One region of the Streptomyces sp. NPDC047453 genome, then DNA from elsewhere that is predicted to be linked to it. Evidence: riboswitches for the same ligand, from Rfam matches in the RefSeq annotation. Region 1 holds a riboswitch; each other region holds the start of a gene.
What was found. Region 1 has a riboswitch for thiamine pyrophosphate ahead of thiO (glycine oxidase ThiO). Riboswitches for the same ligand answer to the same signal wherever they lie in the genome.

Region 1 (5,818 bases):
CGGACCCTACCCGCCCCGCCGGCCCGGCCTGCGGGAACACCGAGGCCCCGGCCGGAGGCCGGGGCCGGGTGCGCAGGCGGATGGCCGGGTCAGACGGCGAGGGCCTGGGCGCGGCGCTTCACCTCTGTGCCGCGGTTCTCACTCAGGGCCTGGGCGGGGGTGCCCGGCAGGGTCGGGTCGGGGGTGAACAGCCATTCGATCATCTCTTCGACCGTGAAGCCGTCGTCCCTCAGGAGCGTCAGGGTGCCGGACAGGCCCTTGACGACCTTGTCGCCGTCGATGAAGGCGGCGGGGACGTGCAGTGCGCGGTTCTCACCCCGGCGTACGGCGATGAGCTGGCCCTCCTTGACCAGCTGACGCACACGTGTCACCTCGACGCCGAGCTGTTCGGCGATGTCGGGAAGGGTGAGCCAGGCAGGGACGAGAGCATCGATCTTCGTGTCAATCTCGGTCACGGAAACAAGCGTGCCATCTGCCACTGACACTCGGAAGCCAGGCCCGTCCACCCGGGGCCGCGTGCCTCACGCCGTCGCCGTCTTCAGGGGCTTCGCCGGGTCCGCCAGCAGCCGCGCATCCATGGGCGTGCCGGACGCGATCAGCCGCCGCCCCTGCGCCAGATCCCGCGGTCGGCCGACGGCCAGCAGAGCGACGAGCCGGCCCTCGCGGAGCCAACAGACCGTCCATGCAGGTCCGGTGCGATCGCCGCGCCAGACGACGGTGTCGGCCGACGTGTGGTGGCCGGCGTACTGCACGAAGCGCCCGAACTGCTCGGACCAGAAGTACGGCACCGGGTCGTAGACCACGGGGGTGAGGCCGACGATGTCGGCCGCGACCGTGCGCGGGCCCTGGAGCGCGTTGTCCCAGTGGTGGATCAGCAGGCGCTCGCCGTACCGTCCCGAGGGGAAGGAGGCGCAGTCGCCGACGGCGTACACGTCCGGCACGGACGTGCGCAGGTGGTCGTCGGCCAGGACGTCCCCGTGCCGGCCCAGCTCGATGCCCGAGCCGGCCAGCCAGCCGGTGGCGGGGCGCGCGCCGATGCCGACCACGACGGCGCCCGCGGGCAGCCGCGTGCCGTCGTCGAGCACCACCGCGCCGGGTTCGACGCGCTCCACGCGCGCGCGGGTACGCAGTTCGGCGCCGCTGTCGGCGTACCAGGCGGTCATCGGCGCGGCCACCTCCGCGGGCAGCGCCCCCGCGAGCGGCCGGTCCGCGGCCTCCACGACGGTCACGGCGCAGCCCGCCTCACGCGCGGCGGTGGCGAACTCGGCGCCGATCCAGCCCGCGCCGACGACCACGATGTCGTGCTGCTCGGTGAGCACCGGCCGCAGCCGTTCGGCGTCGTCCAGGGTGCGCAGCAGGTGGACCCCGGGGACTCCCTCCACGCCGGGCAGCCGGATCGGTTCGGCACCGGTGGCCAGGACGAGCACGTCGTACGGCACCGGCCCCGCCGAGGTCTCCAGCACATGCGGGTCGGGCCGCACGGCCAGCGCGTCGCAGCCGAGCCGCAGTTCGAGGCCGAGCGCCTCGAAGTCGATGTCGAAGGCGGAGCCCTCGGCCTTGCCGAGCAGGACGGCCTTGGACAGCGGCGGCCGGTCGTAGGGCTGGTGGGGTTCGGCGCCGATCAGTGTCACGGTGCCGGTGAAGCCCTGCTCGCGCAGGGCGACCGCGGTCTGCACGCCGGCCATGCCCGCGCCCGCGACGACCACGCGCCGCGGCCCTGTTGTGCCCTGCTCCTGCGTCTGGTCGCTCACCTGATCACCATAAGTCACCTGACAAACCGTCAGTCAGGAGCGTGCGAGGTGACCTGCTCCACAACCTCTTCCACCACGCTCGTCCCACTGCCGGGCTGCGACTCCCAGCGCCAGGTCTCCTCCAACCGCACCCGCCCGTCGGGCAGTTCGACCACCGTCGACACGCAGTGCCCGGAGGAGGTGGTCCCGTCCTGCTTGAGCTGGACGTACCGGAAGTCGAGCCGGTCACTTTCCCTGGTACCCACCAAATGGCCGCGTACGACGTCGCCGCCCGCGTACTCGGCCCAGATCTCCCCGTTCCGCTCGTGATACATGAAGCGGGTGCGCGTGCCCACCTGGCCCGGGGCCTGGTCGGCGACCGGGGCGAGAACGCGGCCGTCGAGCGAGGAAGAGGGCCGGGCGGAGCCACCCGCCCGAGAGTCGTGGCGGGAGACGGGCGGGCGGGTCATGGCGGGAGGCTCCCTTACCGGGGCAATGCTCTGCGGGCTAGGGTGGCCACCGTACAAGCACTCGCGGGAGCCCGGACGCACCGGGCTGAGAGGGAGGCTGGCGGCCTCCGACCGTACGAACCTGATCCGGGTCATGCCGGCGAAGGGAGGGGCTGGACGCCCATGTCGTTGCCACGTACGTCAGGCGTCCTCGTCGTGGGGGGCGGCATCATCGGGCTGGTGACGGCCTGGCGCTCGGCGCAGCGCGGGTTCGCCACGGCCGTGGTGGACCCCCAGCCGGGCGGCGGGGCCGCACAGGTGGCCGCCGGGATGCTGGCCGCCGTCACCGAACTGCACTACGGCGAGCAGACCCTGCTCGGGCTCAACCTGGCCTCCGCCCGCCGCTACCCGGACTTCGTGGCCGAGCTGACCGAGCTGACCGGCCACGACCTCGGCTACCGCCGCTGCGGCACCCTCGCGGTCGCGCTGGACGCCGACGACCGCGCCCACCTGCGGGAACTGCACGACCTTCAGCGCCGTTCGGGCCTGGACTCCGAGTGGCTGTCCGGACGGGAGTGCCGCCGGCTCGAGCCGATGCTCGCGCCGGGCGTGCGCGGCGGGCTGCGGGTGGACGGCGACCACCAGATCGACCCGCGGCGGCTCGCCGGCGCCCTGGTCGCGGCCTGCGAGCGGGCGGGCGTGGTCTTCCACCGCGGCTGGGCCGAGCGGCTCACCGTCGCCCGCGACCGCGCCACGGGCTGTGTGCTGCGCGACGGCACCGCGCCGACCGCGGACCAGGTGGTGCTCGCCGCGGGCAGCCACAGCGGACGGCTCGCGGGCGTCCCGGACGACGTGCTGCCACCGGTGCGGCCGGTGAAGGGGCAGGTGCTGCGGCTGGCGGTGCCGAAGCGGTACGCGCCGTTCCTGAGCCGTACCGTGCGGGCCGTGGTGCGCGGCAGCCAGGTCTACCTGGTGCCGCGGCTCAGCGGCGAGCTGGTCGTCGGGGCCACGAGCGAGGAGCTGGGCTGGGACACGACGGTGACGGCGGGCGGCGTGTACGAGCTGCTGCGCGACGCGCACGAGCTGGTGCCCGGGATCACCGAGCTGCCGCTCACGGAGACCCGGGCCGGACTGCGGCCCGGCTCCCCCGACAACGCACCGCTGCTCGGCCCGACCGGGCTGGACGGCCTGCTGCTGGCCACCGGGCACTACCGCAACGGCGTGCTGCTCACGCCGGTCACCGGTGACGCCATGGCGCACGTCCTGACCACCGGCGAGCTGCCGGACGAGGTGCGTCCCTTCTCCCCCAGGCGTTTTCACGCCACGGCACTCACGGAGCAGCCCGTATGAACATCTCCGTCAACGGCGAGCCCCGCCGGGTCACGCCCGGCACGTCCCTCGACACCGTCGTACGGACCCTGAGCGCGGCGCCCTCCGGGGTGGCCGCCGCCCTCAACGAGACCGTCGTCCCGCGCGCGCGGTGGTCGTCCACGGCCCTGGCCGAGGGCGACCGCGTCGAAGTGCTGACCGCCGTCCAGGGAGGCTGAGCCATGGCCGACGATCCCTTCGTCCTCGGTGGTACGGCCTTCACCTCCCGGCTGGTCATGGGCACCGGCGGCGCGCCGAGCCTGGAGGTGCTGGAGCGGGCGCTCACGGCCTCCGGCACGGAGCTGACCACGGTCGCGATGCGGCGGGTGGACCCCTCGGTGCACGGCTCCGTGCTGTCGGTGCTGGAGTCGCTCGGGATCCGGGTGCTGCCCAACACGGCGGGCTGCTTCACCGCGGGTGAGGCGGTGCTCACCGCCCGGCTGGCGCGGGAGGCGCTGGGCACGGACCTCGTCAAGCTGGAGGTCATCGCCGACGAGCGCACGCTGCTGCCGGACCCGATCGAGCTGCTGGACGCGGCGGAGACGCTGGTCGACGACGGTTTCACGGTGCTGCCGTACACGAACGACGATCCAGTGCTGGCGCGGAAGCTGGAGGACGCGGGCTGCGCCGCGATCATGCCTCTGGGCTCGCCCATCGGGTCCGGGCTCGGCATCCGCAACCCGCACAACTTCCAGCTGATCGTGGAGCACGCGCGCGTGCCGGTGATCCTGGACGCCGGGGCCGGTACGGCCTCGGACGTGGCGCTGGCCATGGAGCTGGGGTGTGCCGGGGTGATGCTCGCCTCCGCGGTGACGCGGGCGCAGGAGCCGGTGATGATGGCCGCGGCGATGCGGTCCGCCGTGGAGGCGGGGCGGCTGGCCCGGCTGGCCGGGCGGATCCCCAAGCGGCACTTCGCGGAGGCGTCGTCCCCGGCGGAGGGCCTGGCCAGACTGGACCCGGAGCGGCCCGCGTTCTAGGCGCCTCCTCTCACGGGTGCGTGGGCCGCGTCACAGGTCGGCTTCAGTCCTGCCGCGACAGCGTCCGAAATCCGAGTGTGTCCGTGGCGGCTCGTAGACTCGCCTGCGTGGATACGACCCTTCAGGACCCTCTCGTCGGGCAGGTGCTCGACGGCCGTTATCGCGTCGACGCGCGGATCGCCGTCGGCGGGATGGCCACGGTCTACCGGGCCCTGGACACCCGCCTGGACCGGGTCCTCGCGCTCAAGGTGATGCACCCCGCGCTCGCGGCCGACGGCTCGTTCGTGGAGCGGTTCATCCGGGAGGCCAAGTCGGTCGCGCGGCTGGCCCACCCGAACGTCGTGCAGGTCTTCGACCAGGGCACGGACGGGTCGTACGTGTACCTCGCCATGGAGTACGTGGCCGGCTGCACCCTGCGCGACGTGTTGCGCGAGCGCGGGGCGCTCCAGCCGCGCGCGGCGCTGGACATCCTGGAGCCGGTGCTCGCCGCGCTGGGGGCCGCGCACCGGGCCGGGTTCGTGCACCGCGACATGAAGCCGGAGAACGTCCTGATAGGGGACGACGGCCGGGTCAAGGTCGCCGACTTCGGGCTGGTCCGGTCCGTGGACACGGTGACGAACACCACCGGTGCCGTCCTCGGCACCGTCTCCTACCTCGCGCCGGAGCAGATCGAGCGCGGCACCGCCGACCCCCGGGTCGACGTGTACGCGTGCGGGGTCGTGCTGTACGAAATGCTGACCGGCGGCAAGCCCCACCAGGGGGAGTCCCCCGCCCAGGTGCTGTACCAGCACCTCCACGAGGACGTGCCGCCCCCGTCGGCCGCCGTGCCGGGACTGGCCTTCGAGCTGGACGAACTGGTCGCGGAGGCCACCGCGCGCACCCCGGACATCCGGCCGCACGACGCGGTCGCGCTGCTCGCACGGGTCCGTGAGGCGCGGTCCGCGCTCGCCCAGGACCAGCTGGACGCGCTGCCGCCCCAGGCCCTCACCGCGGAGCACGACAACGCGGAGGACCGTACGAGCGTCATCCCGCGCGCGCTGACGACGCGGATCCGCGGCGGGGACGGCGGGACCGGTGGGGACGGCACGCCGTCCGAGGCCGCCCTCAACCGCACCAGCCGCCTTCAGGCTCCCCCGCCCGCACCGCCGCCGACCGGCGCGCGGCGCCCCGGGTCGCCCCGGCGCACGCTGCTCACGGTGGTCGTCGCCGTCCTGCTGGTCCTCGGGGCCGGCGGGGGCGTGTGGTACATCAACTCCGGCCAGTTCACGAAGGTCCCGCCGCTGCTGGCGAAGAC
Region 2 (5,818 bases), on a different contig from region 1:
CGGCTCGTCCAGCATCAGCAGCCGCGGCCGGGGGGCGAGCGCCCGGGCGAGGGCCACCCGCTGCTGCTCCCCGCCGGAGAGCGCGGCCACGGCCCGCCGCCCGGCACCGGGCAGCCCGACCAGCTCCAGCAACTCCCCGACTCGGGCGTCCCGTTCGCTCCTCGCCGCGCCGTGCATCCGCAGCCCGAAGCCGACGTTGCCGGCCACGTCCCGCTGCGGGAACAGCTGGTGGTCCTGGAACATCAGCCCCACCTCGCGCCGGTGCACCGGCACCCCCGCCTGGTCCCGCCCGTCCAGCAGTACCCGCCCGGACTCCAGCGGCTGAAGCCCGGCCACCGCGCGCAGCAGGGTCGACTTGCCGCTGCCGCTGGGTCCGAGCACGCACACGATCTCGTGCTCGGCGACCGACAGGTCGACCGCGTCCAGTGCGGCGCGCCCACCGAAGCGCACGGTCGCGGCCTCAAGGCTCAGCAGCATCTCAGAACTCCCCGCTCCGGTCGGTGCGCAGGCGTTCCAGCACCAGCAGCGCCACCGCGCACACCACCATCAGAATCGTCGAAAGGGCCATCGCCTGGCCGTAGTTGAGGTCGCCGGGCCGGCCGATCAACCGCGCCACGGCAACCGGCAGCGTCGGACGGTCGGGCCGCGCGATGAACACGGTCGCCCCGAACTCCCCCAGTGACACCGCGAAGGCGAACCCGGCGGCGATCAGCAGTGCCCGCCGTACCAGGGGCAGGTCGACCTCACGCCACACCCGCCACGGCGAGGCCCCGAGCACGGCCGCCGCCTCCCGCAGCCGTACGTCCACCGCGCGCAGCACGGGCAGCATGGTCCGTACGACGAAGGGCACGCCGACCAGGGCCTGTGCCAGCGGGACCAGGATCCAGGACTGCCTGAGGTCCAGCGGCGGGCGGTCGAGGGCGATCAGGAAGCCGAAGCCGACGGTCACCGCGGAGACCCCGAGCGGCAGCATCAGCAGCGCGTCGAAGCCGCGTACGAGCCGGCCCGCGATGGGGGTCCCCCCGTGGGAGCGAAGGCGAGAATGGGGGAGGCGGGTGAGGGCCGCGGCGGCGAGCGCGCCGATCACCACGGCGATGGCGGTCGCCGCGGCGGCATAGCTCAGGGAGGTGCCGAGGGCGTCGATCGGCGCGACCAGGAAGGTGCCGCCGTCCGCGTTCGTCAGCGCCCTGTAGTAGCCGAACCCGGGCGCGGTGAGCGACCGCTGCACCAGCACGGCGAGCGGCAGCACGACGAGGACGGCGATGGTGGCGAGGACCCCGGCCAGCAGCGTCCACTGCCCGGCGCCGCGCGGGCGGCGGGCGGTCAGCGAGGCGTCCACCAGCTTCAGCGCGGTCTCGCGTCGCCGTACGGTCCAGGCGTGCACGGCGAGGATCGCGCCCACCGCGGCGAACTGGAGGATCGTCAGGACCGCGGCGGTGGCCAGGTCGAAGATCTCGGACGTCTGTCGGTAGATCTCCACCTCGAGGGTGGAGAAGGTGGGGCCGCCGAGGATCTGCACCACACCGAAGGAGGTGAACGTGAACAGGAAGACCATGAGTGCGGCGGCGGCGACCGCGGGCGCCAGCGCGGGCAGGGTGACCTTGCGCCAGGCTGCGAGTGGCGAGGCGCCGAGCATCCCGGCCGCCTCCTCCTGGCGCGGGTCGAGCCCCGCCCACAGACCGCCCACGGTCCGTACGACGACGGCGTAGTTGAAGAAGACGTGGGCGAGCAGGATCGCCCAGACCGTGGTGTCCAGCCGTACGCCCCACAGTTCGTCGAGCAGGCCGCCGCGCCCGACCAGCGCGAGGAACGCGGTGCCGACCACGACCGTGGGCAGCACGAACGGCACGGTCACGACGGCCCGCAGAACCTGCCGGCCGGGGAAGTCGAGGCGCGCGAAGACATAGGCGCCGGGCAGGGCGACGAGCAGGGTGAGCACGGTGGAGGCGAGCGCCTGCCAAGTGGTGAACCACAGGACGTGCCGGATGTCGGACTGTCCGAGCACATCGGCGATCCGCCCCAACTGCCAGGCCCCGTCGGCCTCCAGGCCGCGCCGGACGATCGCGGCCACGGGGTAGGCGAAGAACACCGCGAAGAACGCGACGGGCACGGCCATGAGACCGAGCCGCGCCGCGTTCCCCGTCCGGCGGCCGCGTCCGCGGCCTACCTGAGGACGAGCGAGGTCCACGACTTGACCCACTGGTCACGGTTGGCGGCGATCTCGGCGGGGGCCATGGTCTCGGGGTCCTTGGCCTGGGGGCCGTACTGCACGAACTCCGGGGGCACCTGGGCGCCTTCGCGCACCGGGTAGACGAACATGTTCAGCGGCATGTCGTCCTGGAACTTCTTGGTGACCAGAAAGTCCAGGAAGGCCTTGCCGCCCTCGGTGTTCCGGGCGTTGCTCAGCAGTCCGGCGTACTCGACCTGACGGAAGCAGGTGCCCTGCGCGACGCCGGTCGGCGCGGTCTTCGGCCGCCGGTCGGCGTAGATGACCTCGGCGGGCGGCGAGGAGGCGTAGGAGACGACGAGGGGACGGTCGCCCTTGGCCTTCCGGCCGCCGGCGGAGCCGGAGAACTCCTGGTTGTAGGCCTGCTCCCAGCCGTCGACGACCTTGACGCCGTTGGCCTTGAGCTTCTTCCAGTAGTCCTGCCAGCCCTTGTCCCCGTACTGGGCGGCGGTGCCGAGCAGGAAGCCGAGGCCGGGTGAGGAGGTGGCGGCGTTCTCGGTGACGAGGAAGTTCTTGTACTCCGGCTTGACCAGGTCGTCGAACGAGGCGGGCGGGGTCAGCTTGTGGTCGGCGAAGTACTTCTTGTCGTAGTTGACGCAGATGTCGCCGGTGTCGATGGGCGTGACCCGGTGCTTCGCCTCGTCGACGCGGTACTGCGGCAGGATCAGGTCCGAACCCTTCGGCTCGTACGACTGGAACAGCCCGTTGTCCAGGGCGCGCGACAGCAGCGTGTTGTCGACGCCGAAGAAGACGTCACCCTGCGGGTTGTCCTTGGTGAGGATGGCCTTGTTGACCGCCTGGCCGGCGTCGCCGTCCTCGAGGACCTTGACCTTGTAGCCGGAGCTCTTCTCGAAGTCCGCGATGACGCTCTTGGAGGCGGCCCACGAGTTGTGGCTGACCAGGGTCACCGTCCTGGAGCCGGCCGAACTCTTGTCGCCCGGCGACGAACCGCACGCCGACAGCGTGACCAGGCCGAGCCCGACCGCCACGACAGCGAACGTCTTGGTGTGCACTGAAGTCCTCCTGGGGGTTGGCCAGGAAGAGACGCGGCCCTGCCCGGGATCCGCGAGGGACACCCGGGCAGGGCACAACAGCTTGAGTGATGACCGAACTTCCTACCCAGAATGACCTGGGCGAGGTTCAGAGGGTCTGCGGCCGGTGCCGCACTCTCAGCGCTGTGGCGCTCCCCTGTCGGAATATGAAGATGTGTGCGGTATCAGCCTACCGTCCGGCTACCTTTCGGTGGCAGCCAGCTGACCGCAGGCGCCGTCGATCTCCTGACCGCGGGTGTCCCGGATGGTCACCGGCACACCGTGGGCGGCGATCGCCTCGACGAACGCCTTCTCGTCCTCGGGGCGGGACGCGGTCCACTTGGAGCCGGGCGTCGGGTTCAGCGGGATGAGGTTGACGTGCACCGGCCTGCCCTTGAGCAGCCGGCCGAGCCGGTCGCCGCGCCACGCCTGGTCGTTGATGTCCCGGATCAGCGCGTACTCGATGGACAGCCGGCGCCCGGACCTGGCGGTGTACTCGAATCCGGCGTCGAGCACCTCGCGTACCTTCCACCGCGTGTTGACCGGGACGAGCGTGTCGCGCAGTTCGTCGTCCGGTGCGTGCAGGGAGATGGCGAGCCGGCACTTGAAGCCCTCGTCGGAGAACCGGTGGATGGCCGGGACCAGGCCCACCGTCGAGACGGTGATCCCGCGCTGGGACAGGCCGAGCCCGTCCGGCTCGGGGTCGGTCAGGGCGCGGATGGCGCCGACGACGCGGTTGTAGTTGGCGAGCGGCTCGCCCATGCCCATGAAAACGATGTTCGACAGGCGAGCGGGACCACCGGGGACCTCTCCGTCCCGCAGGGCGCGCATCCCGTCCACGATCTGGTGCACGATCTCGGCGGTGGACAGGTTCCGGTCGAGCCCGGCCTGTCCCGTGGCGCAGAACGGGCAGTTCATGCCGCAGCCCGCCTGCGAGCTGATGCACATGGTCACCCGGTCCGGGTAGCGCATGAGCACCGACTCCACGAGCGTGCCGTCGAACAGGCGCCACAGCGTCTTGCGGGTGGTCCCCTGGTCGGTCGACAGATGCCGTACGACCGTCATCAGCTCGGGAAGCAGCGCCTCCTGGAGCTTGGCGCGGGATCCGGCGGGGATGTCGGTCCACTGCTCCGGGTCGTGCGCGTACCGCGCGAAGTAGTGCTGCGCGAGCTGCTTGGCACGGAACGGCTTCTCGCCGATCGCGGCGACGGCCTCCTTGCGCTCGGCAGGCGACAGATCGGCAAGGTGCCGCGGCGGCTTCTTGGCACCGCGCGGGGCGACGAAAGTGAGTTCTCCGGGCTTAGGCATGGCTGTACCAGTGTCGCAGATCAAATCCGGTGACCTGCGGCTGCCGGTCGCTACGACTGTCGTTAGTGGTCGTCACCGGTCGCCCCTGAGCAGCCTCGGACGGCCCAGAGACGGCCCAGCGAAGATCACTCGTCGGCGGCCCGCCACTCATCGAGCTGGACCTTGACCTGGTGGTTGTGGGCGGCGTGCCAGATGACCTCCCCACTGACGAAGGCCCTGAGGGCTGGGAGGTCCATCCCGAGCGGCATGGCCGTGATCTCCGCCAGCGCTATGGCGTACGGCACGCCGTCTATACGTATGAAGACCCCGAAGCGCTGGCGACCGATGACCTCCCCGGTGATCCGGGCCTCGACGGGCAGAGCCGCGACGGTTGCCTCCCAGCTCTCCCGCACCAAGTCCGCGGCCGGCACTTCAGGGACCGCGGGCCAGGCGTACTCATCCATCGGCAGATCATGACGCCCTGGGACCGGTGCTTAGAAGATGCGGGCGGACCCCTCGTACCTCAGGCCGACAGGCTTGCGCCACCGCCGCGGCGGGCTAGTGGGAGCCGCCGTCGTTCGCCCTCGTTGCCGTCAGCGTTGCTGTCGGCCCGGCCCGCGTGGGGGTGCGCCTACGATTCCCACGGAAGATCGGCTCTTGGCAGGCACGGTGATGCTGGTCCAATGGGAGGGCGACAAGATGGGCGTTTTCGTCTCCATCAGGGGCTGGCTGGAGTGCGACGAGCAGCAGCTCGCCGCCGTCCGTCAAGTGATCGCGGGGCATTCTGACGGGCACTACAGCGGCGGCTGGGGCTTTCCGGCCCGCCACTTCAACTGGACCTACTACGTGTTCTACGGCGGCGATGTTCGTGAGTCGGCTGTGGACTGGTTCATGGAGCAACTGCGGTCCATAGCCGCGATCCCTGCTTCCGACGAGGACGGGGACCGGGTTCGCGGACTCTTTGTAGCCAGCAGCGAGGTGGCTCAACAGGTCGAGTGGCAGGTGAGGGGTGGATCTGTGACTACCCGGCCGACGGATCATGGACTTGGCTACCTGGCCGAATAGCACGGGGCTGCGCGCTGCGGGCGTCACCACCGCGGCCAATGAGCCGCACGACACCCGCTTTAGGAGTTCGATCCACACCTGCCCCTGGGGGCGTCGTCGCCCAGTGTGATGGCCGGGCAGTAACGCCGGCGTATGCCACCGTCCGGCCGCGTTGATGTCAGCCGTGGATGTCAGGATGGGCGGGACTTGCGTGTCTGGCGGTGTCTGA
Region 3 (5,818 bases), on a different contig from region 1:
AGCTGGACGACAGGGCTCGCCGCGACCACCTCGACCGCTACCCCGTGCGGTCCCTCACCCCGTACACGGTCCGTGACGAGCACACGGTGCTGCGGCGCCTGGAACGGGCCCGGCCGATGGAGCCGGTGACCGAGCGGCAGGAGTACGTGCTGGGGGCGGTGTGCGCGGCGATTCCCATCACTGTGGGCACCACAGCGGCCGCGATGGCCCTCTCCCTGCCGGCCCATCAGGCGGACCGGCTGCTGCCCGCCGCACGTCGGCTGCAACACGAGGTGGGACGGCGTCTGGGCTCCCTGGCGCTCTCTATCAGTATCTGAAAACTCACTCCTTGTGATCTGATGTGCACGTTCAGCAAGATGCACCATTGTCACGGGATGGATTCCCGGCCAGTCGACGGCAAACAACGGGGTAGCGATGCGCGAGTCCGTACAGGCAGAGGTCATGATGAGCTTTCTCGTGTCCGAGGAGCTCTCCTTCCGCATCCCGGTGGAGCTGCGGTACGAGACCTGTGATCCCTATGCCGTACGGCTGACCTTTCATCTGCCCGGAGACGCCCCGGTGACCTGGGCGTTCGGTCGAGAGCTGCTGATCGACGGGGTGGGGACGCCGTGCGGGGACGGTGACGTGCGCATCTCACCGGCCGACCGCGACTCGCTGAGCGAGGTCCTGATCCGGCTTCAGGTCGGCGGCGACCGGGCGCTGTTCCGCTCCTCGACGGCGCCGCTGGTGGCGTTCCTGGACCGTACGGACAAGCTGGTGCCCCTGGGCCAGGAGGGTGCGTTGGCCGACTTCGACGCCCACCTCGACGAAGCCCTGGACCGCATCCTGGCGGAGGAACAGAGCGCGGGCTGAGGCGTCACGGCAGCGGACGCGGGCGGTGGTGTAACGCGTCGCCACGGCCTCAGGGGGTGCAGGAACGCTTCGTCGGCCGCCCAAGTGGCCCCCGCACACGGAGTCAGCGCCTGCGGCGCCTGCCCCTTCCACCGCGCGCCGGAGCGGGCAGGGTGGCCTGTGCCGCGGCCTGCGCCCGTCCCGGGCGGTCGGCCGAGACCACGAGTGCCGCCAGCGCCGTGGTGACCGGCACGGAGGCGACCAGGCCGATGGAGCCCACCAGCGTGCGCACGATCTCCTCCGCGACGAGCTCACTGGTGGCGACGGTCGTCACGCTGCTCTGCGCGATGGAGAACAGCAGCAGCAGCGGGAGCGCGGCACCCGCGTACGCGAGGACGAGGGTGTTGACGACGGAGGCGATGTGGTCGCGTCCGATGCGGATGCCCGCGCGGTACAGCCCGCGCCAGCCCATCGCGGGGTTGGCCTCGTGCAGCTCCCAGACCGCGGAGGTCTGTGTCACCGTCACATCGTCCAGGACGCCGAGCGAGCCGATGATGACACCGGCGAGCAGCAGGCCGCTCATGTCTATCGACGGATACAGGCCGTGGATCAGACCGGTGCTGTCGTCGGTGTTGCCGGTCAGCGCGGCCCAGCCGATGAACAGCGAGCCCAGGAAGCCGATCAGCATGAGCGAGATCAGCGTGCCGAGCACCGCGACCGAGGTACGGGCGGACAGGCCGTGACACATGTACAGCGCGATCAGCATGATGGCGCTGGCTCCCACCACCGCCACGACCAGCGGGTTCGATCCCTGCAGGATCGCTGGCAGGACGAAGAGGTTCAGCACCAGGAAGCTGATGGCCAGCGCGACCAGCGCCATGACGCCCCGCATCCGCCCGACGACCACGACGGCGAGTGCGAAGAGACCGGCCAGCAGCGCCATCGGGAAGTGCCGGTTGATGTCGGTGACCGAATACTGCAAGTCCTTGGGTGCCGAGGGTTCGTAGGCGACCACGACCTTCTCGCCCTGGTGCAGCTGCCGGGACTGGTCGGGCTGTACGACCTCGGTGAAGGTACGGCCCTTGTCGTTGCCGGTGTCCACCCGGATCGTGGCCTTCTTGCAGCTCCCGGACTGCTGCTGCTGTGCGGAGGACCCTTCGGCGGTGGAGGTGTCGCCGGTCGGTGTGTCCCCGGAGCCGTTCACCGACCGGCAGCTGACCTCGAGCACCTCGACGACGGTGGCTTGCTGGGTCTGCCGGTCGAAGCCCACGCCGGTGCGCTCGTGCGACGGGGCGCCACCCGGCCACAGCACGGCGAGTCCGGCCGCCACCACGGCGGCGAACGGGATGAGGATCGCCGCGATCACTTTGCGGAGGTGCTTCGACACGGGTGCGGCCGGCCCGTGGCTGTGGCCGTGCCCGTGCCCGCCACCGCTTCCCGGACCGTGCCCGGCACTGCTCCCCGGGCCGTGGCCGCCGCCGGTCGCGGGGCCGTGTCCGTGGCCGGCGGCGGTGGCTTCCTGGCCGTGCCGGAAGTCCTCTCCGCGTCGGGGTTCGGGCGGCGGATGGGGGAACTGCTCTGTCGTGGTCACCGCCCGATCATCGCAAGAACGGCACAGGCCCACTGTTCACCGCGCCACAAATGACGCTAGCGTGGGGGCACCTTTGCACACGCGGGAGCTCGGAGCACCGGGCTGAGAGGGCGCTGACCTCCGTCTTTGCGATGTTTCACGTGGAACGTGCGATGTTTCACAGGAAACGCCGGCAGACGGATACCGCTGCGTCGACCGCCGAACCTGTTACCGGGTAATGCCGGCGTAGGGAGTAGGTCTCATGACCAACAAGGACGTACGCACGCCTGCCTCCAAGCAGATCTCCAGCGACGCGGAGCGGATCACTTCCGACGCTTCCGACGGGGAGGCCGGAAAGTCCAGCGGCTGGCACAAGGGCTACGTGGAGGGCTCACGTCCCGATCTGCGAGTGCCGGTCCGTCAGGTGCACCTCACCGACGGGCAGTCGGTCACGCTGTACGACACCTCCGGCCCGTATACCGATCCACTTGTGGGAACCGATGTCCGCAGGGGCCTGCCGCCGTTGCGGGAGAACTGGATCGTGGCCCGCGGCGACACCGAGGAGTACGCCGGCCGTCCCGTCCGCCCCGAGGACGACGGGATCAAGCACACCTCGCCGCGCGGCGGTCTGCGCAACCTCGACGCGGTGTTCCCGGGACGGCCGCGCCAGCCGCGCCGCGGCCGCGACGGAGGAGCGGTGACGCAACTCGCCTACGCGCGCCGCGGGGAGATCACGCCGGAGATGGAGTTCGTGGCCATCCGGGAGAACGTCGCTCCCGAGACCGTCCGCGAGGAGATCGCGGCGGGCCGCGCGGTGCTGCCGGCCAACGTCAACCACCCGGAGATCGAGCCGATGATCATCGGCAAGCGGTTCCTGGTGAAGGTCAACGCCAACATCGGCAACTCCGCGGTGACCTCTTCCATCGAGGAGGAGGTGGAGAAGATGACCTGGGCGACCCGCTGGGGCGCCGACACGGTCATGGACCTCTCCACCGGCCGCAACATCCACACCACCCGTGAGTGGGTGCTGCGCAACTCCCCCGTCCCCATCGGCACCGTCCCGCTCTACCAGGCCCTGGAGAAGGTGGACGGCAAGGCCGAGGAACTGACCTGGGAGATCTACAAGGACACCGTCATCGAGCAGGCCGAACAGGGCGTGGACTACATGACCGTCCACGCCGGGGTACGCCTTGCCTACGTGCCGCTGACCGCGAACCGAAAGACCGGCATCGTCTCGCGCGGCGGCTCGATCATGGCCGCCTGGTGCCTGGCGCACCACAAGGAGTCGTTCCTCTACGAGAACTTCGAGGAGCTCTGCGAGATCCTCGCGGCCTACGACGTCACGTACTCGTTGGGCGACGGACTCCGGCCCGGCTCGATCGCGGACGCCAACGACGAGGCGCAGTTCGCGGAACTGCGCACGCTCGGGGAACTCGGCCGGATCGCCAGGCGTTTGGACGTACAGACCATGATCGAGGGCCCGGGCCACGTCCCGATGCACAAGATCAAGGAGAACATCGACCTTCAGCAGGAGATCTGCGATGAAGCTCCGTTCTATACGCTCGGCCCGCTGACGACGGACGTCGCCCCGGCGTACGACCACATCACCTCCGGCATCGGCGCCGCGATGATCGCCTGGTGGGGCACGGCCATGCTCTGCTACGTCACGCCCAAGGAGCACCTGGGCCTGCCCAACCGCGACGACGTCAAGACCGGCGTCATCACCTACAAGATCGCCGCCCACGCGGCCGACCTCGCCAAGGGGCACCCGGGCGCGCAGGAGTGGGACGACGCCCTGTCCGACGCCCGCTTCGAGTTCCGGTGGGAGGACCAGTTCAACCTCTCCCTCGACCCGGACACGGCAAGGGAGTTCCACGACGAGACCCTCCCGGCGGAACCCGCCAAGACGGCTCACTTCTGCTCGATGTGCGGCCCGAAGTTCTGCTCGATGAAGATTAGCCAAAGCATCACAGAGCGGTTCGGCGGTGCAGCGGCTGAGGGTGCCACGGCGGAGGAGATCGCTGAGGGCATGCTGCAGAAGTCGAAGGAGTTCGCGGAGGCGGGGAACCGGGTGTACCTGCCGATCGCCGACTGATGCATGGTGGGGCGGTGCTCTCGGCGAGCGCGCCAAGGCACCGCTCCCTTTGCTGTAGTCCCGGCGCCGCCCTCTGCCAGAGGCCGCGGTTACGGTCTCCCCCGGAAACCGGCACAGGCCGGTAGTGAGCAGGGAGAGGCGCCGCCATGAGCACTGCTGGAGCGACAGCGATGGAAGTGTCGTATGCAGCCCCAGAAGTTGGGCTCCGGGGCACGGCGCAGGCTGCTCGTACTCGATGGAGAGCCTGCGTTCGTGCGGGCGTCCCCGGCGCCCCGGCCCGGTGGGTGCGGGACGGGGTGGCGGGGTGCGCGCCGGGCCCTCGGGGGCGAGCAGTCGCCCTCGGCGTGGGAGCGCGGGGCGCTGGTTACTCCGGTTGGTGTTCCGGGCCTCCGTAGTCCGGGCTGCTGAAGTCGGGACTGGAGAAGCGCGGGCGGCGGCTCGGGGCCCCGTCGTCCGGGCTGCTGAAACCTGGCCGGCCGTAGCCGAGCTGTGGCATGCGGCCGGTCGGTGACGCCGGCCCCGTATGCCCTGGTGCGGGGGAGCGCGGGTCGGCGAGCGCGTCGCGCAGGAACGGCAGGATGCCCCGTTCGAGCAGGGCCTCCTCCCAGGCTTCCCTGGCTTGGGCAACCTCCTCGCCCAGTTCGGCGTAGGCGCCGCTGTCGAGCGAGGGGCGGTTGCGCAGCGCGGTGAGCAGCAGCCCGGCGGCGGCGACGAGGATCGCGGCCGCGGTCAGGGCACCGAACACCCAGCCCGCGGTGATCATGGACTGGGCGAACGCCTGGGTCGGGTCCAGCATCCTCAGGATGTAGCCGACGAGCAGGAAGAGGGCCGCGGCGGTCCCGGCGAGTACGGGGGCGAGTACCGCGACGACGGCGCCCGCGCCCGCGCCGTGGGCCTCGGTGACCTCGTCCAAGGTGGCGGCTGGTCGGGCGAGCCCGCCCGGCTCGGCCGAGTCGGCCTCGATGAGGGAGGGCGGGACGGCCGGCGCCGGTCGGCGCAGTTCCTCGCGGACCTTGACGTAGTGGTGGTACTCGGTCGACGCGGCCGCCGTTATGACAGCGGTGGCGCTCAGCGCCATGGTGCGCAGTTGTTCCGAGTTGAGCCGCTGTCCGGCAGCGGCCAGTTCCGGGTGGTGTGGGGCGGAGCGCAGCGCCTCATCGAGGATCCGCTCGTATTCCTGGCGGTCCTCGCTCAGCAGGTGCTGCGGAACGCTGTTCATGTGCATCCCCCGATGCTCCGTAGGGCTTGGGGCTCGCATGGCGGCGAGCCGTCGGGCAGAAACGGAGGGGAGCCTGCTACGGATAAGCCGATGGTAGAGCCGT

Region 2: it holds a riboswitch for thiamine pyrophosphate, as region 1 does, so the genes downstream of both, ABZ818_RS30290 (thiamine ABC transporter substrate-binding protein) here and thiO (glycine oxidase ThiO) in region 1, are expected to answer to the same signal.
Region 3: it holds a riboswitch for thiamine pyrophosphate, as region 1 does, so the genes downstream of both, thiC (phosphomethylpyrimidine synthase ThiC) here and thiO (glycine oxidase ThiO) in region 1, are expected to answer to the same signal.

What each region holds. Positions count from the first base shown of each region.
Region 1 is NZ_JBEYTS010000001.1:559,026-564,843, reverse strand. It holds gene ABZ818_RS02520 (helix-turn-helix domain-containing protein) at 90-455, opposite strand; gene ABZ818_RS02515 (FAD-dependent oxidoreductase) at 522-1,751, opposite strand; gene ABZ818_RS02510 (hypothetical protein) at 1,781-2,200, opposite strand; TPP riboswitch at 2,254-2,365, shown strand; gene thiO (glycine oxidase ThiO) at 2,363-3,529, shown strand; gene thiS (sulfur carrier protein ThiS) at 3,526-3,726, shown strand; gene ABZ818_RS02495 (thiazole synthase) at 3,730-4,524, shown strand; gene pknB (Stk1 family PASTA domain-containing Ser/Thr kinase) at 4,632-5,818, shown strand, end outside.
Region 2 is NZ_JBEYTS010000048.1:12,599-18,416, reverse strand. It holds gene ABZ818_RS30300 (ABC transporter ATP-binding protein) at 1-477, opposite strand, end outside; gene ABZ818_RS30295 (iron ABC transporter permease) at 479-2,116, opposite strand; gene ABZ818_RS30290 (thiamine ABC transporter substrate-binding protein) at 2,164-3,240, opposite strand; TPP riboswitch at 3,322-3,427, opposite strand; gene rlmN (23S rRNA (adenine(2503)-C(2))-methyltransferase RlmN) at 3,460-4,566, opposite strand; gene ABZ818_RS30280 (hypothetical protein) at 4,692-5,009, opposite strand; gene ABZ818_RS30275 (hypothetical protein) at 5,203-5,610, shown strand.
Region 3 is NZ_JBEYTS010000045.1:7,163-12,980, forward strand. It holds gene ABZ818_RS29490 (helix-turn-helix domain-containing protein) at 1-317, shown strand, start outside; gene ABZ818_RS29495 (SsgA family sporulation/cell division regulator) at 415-852, shown strand; gene ABZ818_RS29500 (YibE/F family protein) at 956-2,422, opposite strand; TPP riboswitch at 2,494-2,671, shown strand; gene thiC (phosphomethylpyrimidine synthase ThiC) at 2,664-4,496, shown strand; gene ABZ818_RS29510 (hypothetical protein) at 4,861-5,721, opposite strand.